2 linked regions of the Desulfosarcina ovata subsp. ovata genome follow. The protein of the gene in region 1 interacts with the protein of each later gene in a pairwise test. Links are inferred from orthologs where the notes say so. Each region holds a gene or a part of one and is shown on either strand. Other genes may lie near its edges. The genes, in order: GN112_RS21325 and GN112_RS18565.

The links.
Region 2: the proteins of GN112_RS21325 (region 1) and GN112_RS18565 interact in binary tests that used the Escherichia coli proteins (3 or more experiments, as listed by UniProt). The link is inferred for Desulfosarcina ovata subsp. ovata from one-to-one orthologs.

Annotation. Positions count from the first base shown.
Region 1 is NZ_AP021879.1:4,838,765-4,841,969, forward strand. Bases 180-3,062 are described here. They hold GN112_RS21325 (regulatory protein RecX), read right to left. Parts: upstream 1,921-3,062; coding sequence 1,438-1,920; downstream 180-1,437. Other genes in these bases: GN112_RS21315 (ATP-binding response regulator), read left to right, coding at 180-520; GN112_RS21320 (hypothetical protein), read left to right, coding at 517-1,368; gpmI (2,3-bisphosphoglycerate-independent phosphoglycerate mutase), read right to left, coding at 2,053-3,062. Outside these bases: more of GN112_RS21315, read left to right, coding at 1-179; more of gpmI, read right to left, coding at 3,063-3,205. UniProt on the Escherichia coli protein: Modulates RecA activity through direct physical interaction. Can inhibit both RecA recombinase and coprotease activities. May have a regulatory role during the SOS response. Inhibits DNA strand exchange in vitro.
Region 2 is NZ_AP021879.1:4,191,320-4,194,589, reverse strand. Bases 193-3,140 are described here. They hold GN112_RS18565 (flavodoxin), read right to left. Parts: upstream 1,918-3,140; coding sequence 1,468-1,917; downstream 193-1,467. Other genes in these bases: GN112_RS18555 (FeoA family protein), read right to left, coding at 2,734-3,140; GN112_RS18560 (hypothetical protein), read right to left, coding at 2,070-2,459; GN112_RS18575 (hypothetical protein), read right to left, coding at 928-1,137; GN112_RS18580 (DUF2284 domain-containing protein), read left to right, coding at 193-765. Also shown: more of GN112_RS18580, read left to right, coding at 1-192; more of GN112_RS18555, read right to left, coding at 3,141-3,270. UniProt on the Escherichia coli protein: Low-potential electron donor to a number of redox enzymes. Involved in the reactivation of inactive cob(II)alamin in methionine synthase.

The sequences.
Region 1 (3,205 bases):
TGAATTGGGAAAAGGGTCGGCGTTCACCATTTATTTGCCGATCACCAAAAAGATCCACAAAGCCGGCCAACCGCGTGAGATAGCGGAACTGCCTTCGGGCACCGAACGAATTCTGTTTCTGGACGATGAAGCGTCAATTGCCAACCTTGGCTGCCAAATACTTTCAGGCATCGGCTATTCCGTGACCCAAAGGACAAGCAGTGTGGAGGCGTTGGCGCTTTTCCGGTCCAAGCCCAACGCGTTTGATCTGGTGATCACCGATATGACCATGCCGAACATGACCGGTGACAAACTGGCGGTTGAATTGATGAAAGTCCGATCTGACATTCCCATTATCCTGTGCACGGGTTACAGCAACCGAATTTCTGATCAAACGGCAAACGCATTAGGCATAAAGGCGTTGGTCCATAAGCCGATCGTCAAAGCCGACCTGTCGAAAATCGTCAGAAACGTATTGGATCGACACAATCGTTTCACACGACCGGGGGAAATCTTGAAAATGGAAGGGAGGGACACATGAAAACCATGGCGGGGGTTGCCTTTTTTCTGTTCGGTCTGCTGGCGGCAACGGCCTGGGCCGACCTGACCGGGCGCTGGACCTGTAACGACGGGGGGACCTATTACCTGCGCGAGCAGGCGGGGCAGCTCTACTGGTACGCCGAAGCCAAGGGCACCCCGCCGGCATGGGCCACCGTTTTCAGCGGACACATGGTTGACGGCGGCATCGAGGGACGCTGGATCAACGTTCCCAAGGGACGCGCGACCGGATCGGGGGAGCTGAAGCTGGTGATTGAAAAGGATGGCCAGCGGTTGCGGGCAGTGGAGCGGAGCGGCGGTTTCAAGGGGTCCCGGTGGACCCGGCTGGACAGCGCCGCCCATGCCAGCAGCCCTTTGACCCGGCTCAAACCGTCTGCCGGCGAAGACTGTATTCAATTCGATCCCGCCCGTACCGGCGTTCAGCAGGCGAGCGGCCGCTGGAAAATCACCGACGGGGCGCACTGGCTCTTTGATTTCGGTAATAATGCGGCCGCCGCCCGAAAGGCGCTCGACGTGATCCGGCACTACCGCATGGATCGTGCCTGCTTTGTCGGGCGCCCCCATACCGCCTTCACCTATATGCTGGCCAAAGGCGGCGTGCCGACAGGGGCCATGGCCGATGAAGATTGTGTGGCCTTCGATACCGGCACGCTGACCGTCAGCAAAATTCAGGGCCGCTGGAAGATCGTCTCCGGCCGGCGCTGGCTGTTCGATTTCGGGAACAACGAGAGCGAGGCGCGCGCGGCCCTGGCCATCATCCGGCGCTATCGCTTCAACCAGGCCTGTTACGTGGGACGCCCTAAGGCCGACTTTTCCTATCTGCGCCGCTAAAGGCGCATTGTGGCTCAGACGCTGCAGAAATTTAAAAAAAGAATTCGTGAACAGCGACGTGCCGATCCTTCAGAATCCGTCAATGGCCCGGTGGATCGCATCGGCTTCGAATCCGCGGCCGGCCAGATAGCGGTAGGCCTTCTGGCGCCGTTTCCAGGCATCGCTCTCCCGGTCGAGACGGGAGCGTCTTTTTTCCAGCAACCGCCGGGCTGTCCGCACCTGATCGTCCTCACCGCACCATTGGCCCGTCAACCGGTCGACGAGTCCTTCGTCCAGCCCTTTTTGCAGAAGGGTCTGTCGGATACGCAGGGGGCCATACCCCCGCCGGGCCAACTGGCCGGCCATGGCGCCGGCAACCCGATCATCGTTTAGATAGCCCAGATCACGGCAGCGCTTCAGGGCATGGTCGATGGCGCTGCGGGCGAATCCCTTTGCGCGCAGCTTGACGGATAGTTCCTGGCAGGTGTGATCCCGCCGGGCCAGGATGCGAAACGCACTTTCCATGGCGGCGGGTTCTGGAGTCCTGTTTTTCTGTGAACGATCGGCTGGCATGGCGTTGTTCCGTTGAAGCGGTTCCTGCGCCCCACACGCCCTTCCCGAAAAGAAGCACTTGACTGTTGGCGTTGGCTAACGTAGGCGTACGAAAAAGTCGGGGAAGGCGTGGCCATTTCACGGAAACGGCATTCAGCCGTCGAGCAGGCTGTGACCGGTCATCTGCTCCGGCTGCGGCAGCCCAATCAGGGCCAGCATCGTGGGCGCGATATCCCCCAGACGCCCCTCCCGCAAGCGGGCCGAGCGGTGCGCGTCGTCCACCAGCAGCAGGCGCACCGGATTGGTGGTGTGGGCCGTGAAGGGCTTGCCATCCGGCCCGGCCATCTTTTCCGAATTGCCATGATCGGCAGTGACCAGGGCCATCCCGCCCTGGGCCAGCAGCTTGTTCAGCACCGTTTCCAGGCAACGGTCCACGGTCTCGCAGGCCTTGACCGCGGCGGCCATCACCCCGCTGTGCCCCACCATGTCCATGTTGGCAAAATTGAGCACGATAAAATCGTATTTTCCCGAATCGAGCCGGGCCACGACTTCGTCGGCCACCTGGGGCGCGCTCATTTCCGGTTTCTGGTCATAGGTGGCCACCTCACGGGGGGAGGGAATCAGGCAGCGGTCCTCGTTTTCAAACGGGGTCTCCTCGCCGCCGTTGAAAAAATAGGTCACGTGGGCGTACTTCTCGGTTTCGGCAATGCGCAATTGATGCAGTCCCTGGCGGCTGATCACCTCCCCAAGGATATTCTCCAGGTGGACCGGGCCGAAGGCCATGGGCAGATCGAAGCTCTCGTCGTAAAGGGTCATGGTGGTATAACTGGCCAATCTGGGCGCCTTCCGGCGCGAAAACCCGTCAAAGCCCTCTTCGGTAAAGGCGCGGGTGATCTCCCGGGCACGGTCGGCGCGAAAATTGAAAAAGATGATGCCGTCGCCGTCGGCCACCGTGCCCACCGGCCGGCCGTCACCGTCGACCATTACCACCGGCTGGACAAATTCATCGGTTTCACCGCGCCCGTAGGCGGCCTTGACGGCATCCAGGGGATCGGTTTGCGGCCGGCCCTCGCCCTCGGTGTACAGCCGGTACGCCTTTTCCACGCGATCCCAGCGCTTGTCGCGATCCATGGCATAATAACGGCCGCAGACGGAGGCCACCTGGCCGCTGCCGATGGATTGGCATTGATCCAGCAGCTGTCCGAGGTAGCCGGCCCCGCTGTCCGGCGGGGTATCGCGGCCGTCGAGAATGGCATGCACATAGACCCGGTCCAGCCCCTTTTGACGGGCCAGCCGCAAAAGGGCG
Region 2 (3,270 bases), 650 kb from region 1 along the record:
AAATGTCCCGGCCTGGATCGACCACCAACAGTAATTCCCGATAAGCGGCATTGTCCTCAATGCGGTGAAATTGTTGAGATCTGGTCGGATCAAGTGAAACTGCGTTGCGCAAAGTGCGGCATGGTCGTCTACAATCCCGATCCTTTGATTGCGATACCGGATCCAAAAACGGATGAGTCGAATCAGGTTGCATTAAAAAGCCGCTTGGATGAACTCATCGATTTGGCCATACACCTGGGGGGTAGTGCGGCAACGGTTGTCGATGCCCGAGACATTCTGGTTGAAGACTATTTGGCGAATCTCTGCCGTGAAGCCAAATGCCCAAACTACGGGCTCTCTCCGACATGTCCGCCGCATGTGGAAGGGCCGCAATGGTTGCGAAGGTATATCAAAAAAACACCCTTTGCGCTTGTTCTTGAAATCGAGGGTTCTGAGGGGAATATGTATTCCGACCGCCGCAGGGAAATCGGCCAGCTTCTCCATTTCATTGTCGGTCAGCTGGAAATTACGGCAAGGGAAAAGGGCTTTCTCAAGGCCAGGGGCTTTGCGGGCGGCTCATGTAAGAATCTTTTCTGTTACGACCACGCCTATTGCCGGGTTTTGAGTGGAAACGGCACCTGTCGAAATCCGGGATTCTCTCGCCCCTCCGTCTCGGGCTATGGCATCAACATGAATCATCTCTTGAAAATTACCGGGTGGGCGCAAAGGAATAGCAATGCCGTCCATCTCACAAGTTCAAAATACGGGATTGTTTTTTTGGGATAATGGAATACCGCTTTGAGCACGGCCTTCATTTCCGGCAACCGAAGGGGCCCGTTTTACTGAACGCCGTACTTTTTTAATTTAGGCGATTTCTGTCAAAGAATATACCCGCCTGCTTGTCTTTTCATCCGTCTTCTGCGTTGGGCGTTTCTACACATAGCCCCACTATGCGTAAAAAAGCCCGCCTTGAATACGAATGAAAATCCTACGCAGCCTGGTATATTCTTTTCCGCCAATCGCCTTACTTTGCAGGGTGGTCGGCTTCATCCCCAGAATTTCAGCGGCACCGCCTTTCCCGTATATTTTTCCGCCGGTCATGGCCAACGCTTTTTTCAAATGGATGGTGACCATTTGATCGAAACTGATCGGGGACAAAGTGATCGTTCCGCCGCCTCAAAGTCATGAAGAAGCAAAAAACGCTCGGATCAATATGAGTGTTACGATTGGTGGTTTTGTTACCGTGATCTAAAATAGCATCATATAGCATTTAAGATAATATTTTTGGCAAGGCCAGAGGGAGGAAGCCGTATTGTCATACTGCGACGACCGATAACGCAGCCCAAAAACATTATCTTGAATGCTATACTGAAAATAATCAGGCAAACCCAAAACCCTACAACGTCACCGATTCAAGAAGGCCACTGCCAACCATAGCGAGCCTTAAAGAATCAAGCGACGTTGTAGGGTTCCAAACATATGCCACAATTATCCGACGGAAGCGGCAGTCGACTCGACCCAGGTTTCGATTTCTCCTTCGGCGTCGGTTGGGTCGCCATCAATCTTAAGACCGTCGTTTACCATCTTGCCGCCAAGATCGTTCATCTTATCTTCGAGCATATCCACCGATCCGCAAAAATGTTCGTAGGTGCTGTCTCCGGGGGCAAAGACGGCAAAAGGCTTTCCGTTGAGTTGGATACCGTTGAGTTTCTCATAAAACCCGGCGAAATCCTCCTGAAGCTCGATTTCATCGTCACCGTAGGCCGGGCACCCGAGCAGAAGCAGATCATGATCGGCGGTCAGGTCCGCAACAGCCGCCTGGGTCACCTCTTTTACTTCCACTTCGAAATCCGCCTGTTCAAACTCCGCCTTGACCATGCCGGCCATGTCTTCTGTGTTACCGGTGGTCGAGCCATAAATAATCAGTGCCTTTTTCATTGTGGTCTCCTTTTGTCGATAATGGGGCAGCACTAAATTTTCTTAGAGCCTGTTTGATAAATCCGTCTAAGGCCCGCTAACGGCGTTAGAAAGTGTCTCAAAATGCTCACATATTACCTATATGCTCCGCTTTCGACCCACTTTCCGCCTTGTTATCGAGCCTGATCCAGACTTCTCAAACAGGCTCTTACTATCTTGATGCTTTTCTTCGACGTCCCGGGTCGTTCAGCGATGGGTGCGCTTCCTTTGCGGCAGATCAGCACCCGGCTGCCGCTGGGAGCGATTGTAAAACCCTTTTTCCCCTTGAAGTAGAGCCAATCCTGTGGAATCTGCCGGTGGGCCATATGGGTGCGAAACAGATCGACACCATCACCGGCCACATGCCGGATCGCCTGGGTATTGACAAACACCCGCCCTGAGCCACCGTTTTGTTTGAGAATCTTAAGCAATTCCCAGGCACACATCCCGTTGAACTCTCCCCAAAGGTTGACATGCAGGTTTCCGGCACTGTGACGCAAAGCGATTTGGAAATTCGAATTCAATGATCTTCTCCTTGTGTTGATAAAAAAAGGCGCATGGGTGAACCGTTTCATCGGTTTCCACGCGCCTTCACTGCCAATCGCGAGCGATATTGCCCGATCGTCGTAAGACTTTAGCACTCCGTACTTTACGGAGCCTATACTTGATAGATACTTATAACTTTATTATATCTTTCTGTCAATCGTTTTTCTTCAGGCGGGAGAAATCACACCTGATATTGAATGCTGTAGTGGTCATTTGTCCCTGCTGTGCATGTGATCCATGTTGCGGCTGAAGTTATGGTTCCATGGGTTCGACCAGAATACGCTCCGCCTGTCCGGGCCGTAAGTGAAGGTGTAGACCATCATCGGTACTGATTACGACAGCTTCCTGGACGGCCATGTTGAAAATTTGCGCCGGCGCAACCGCTTCGAGGTTAATGGTGTGCCCCACTGCAATTCCCTTTTCTTCGAGGGCCTTTGTCGAACGTAATCCACCAAGGATCTTTTCCACGAAAAAAGGTTGCCCCTTGCCGGCGGAAACAAACTGCAGACGTCGCTCGCCGATGCGTCCCCAAATTTTGGCGGCCATGCCTTCCTGGATGCTTACGGCCCTACCACTCTTGCCGACAGCGACGGTATAATCCATGCTTGGCAGTTGGCGAAGATAGACGACTTCCTCATCTTCATTCAGCCCCAGTACATTCAAAGCCTCGGTCAAATTGGCGGAACAGGTGGTCCCCTCGATATGCCCACGCTGACCGGTACGCATATCCGTCAGCGGCATACGGCGGCCATCGTCCAAATGCACGATCACGCGGGTGGCCATGCCGCC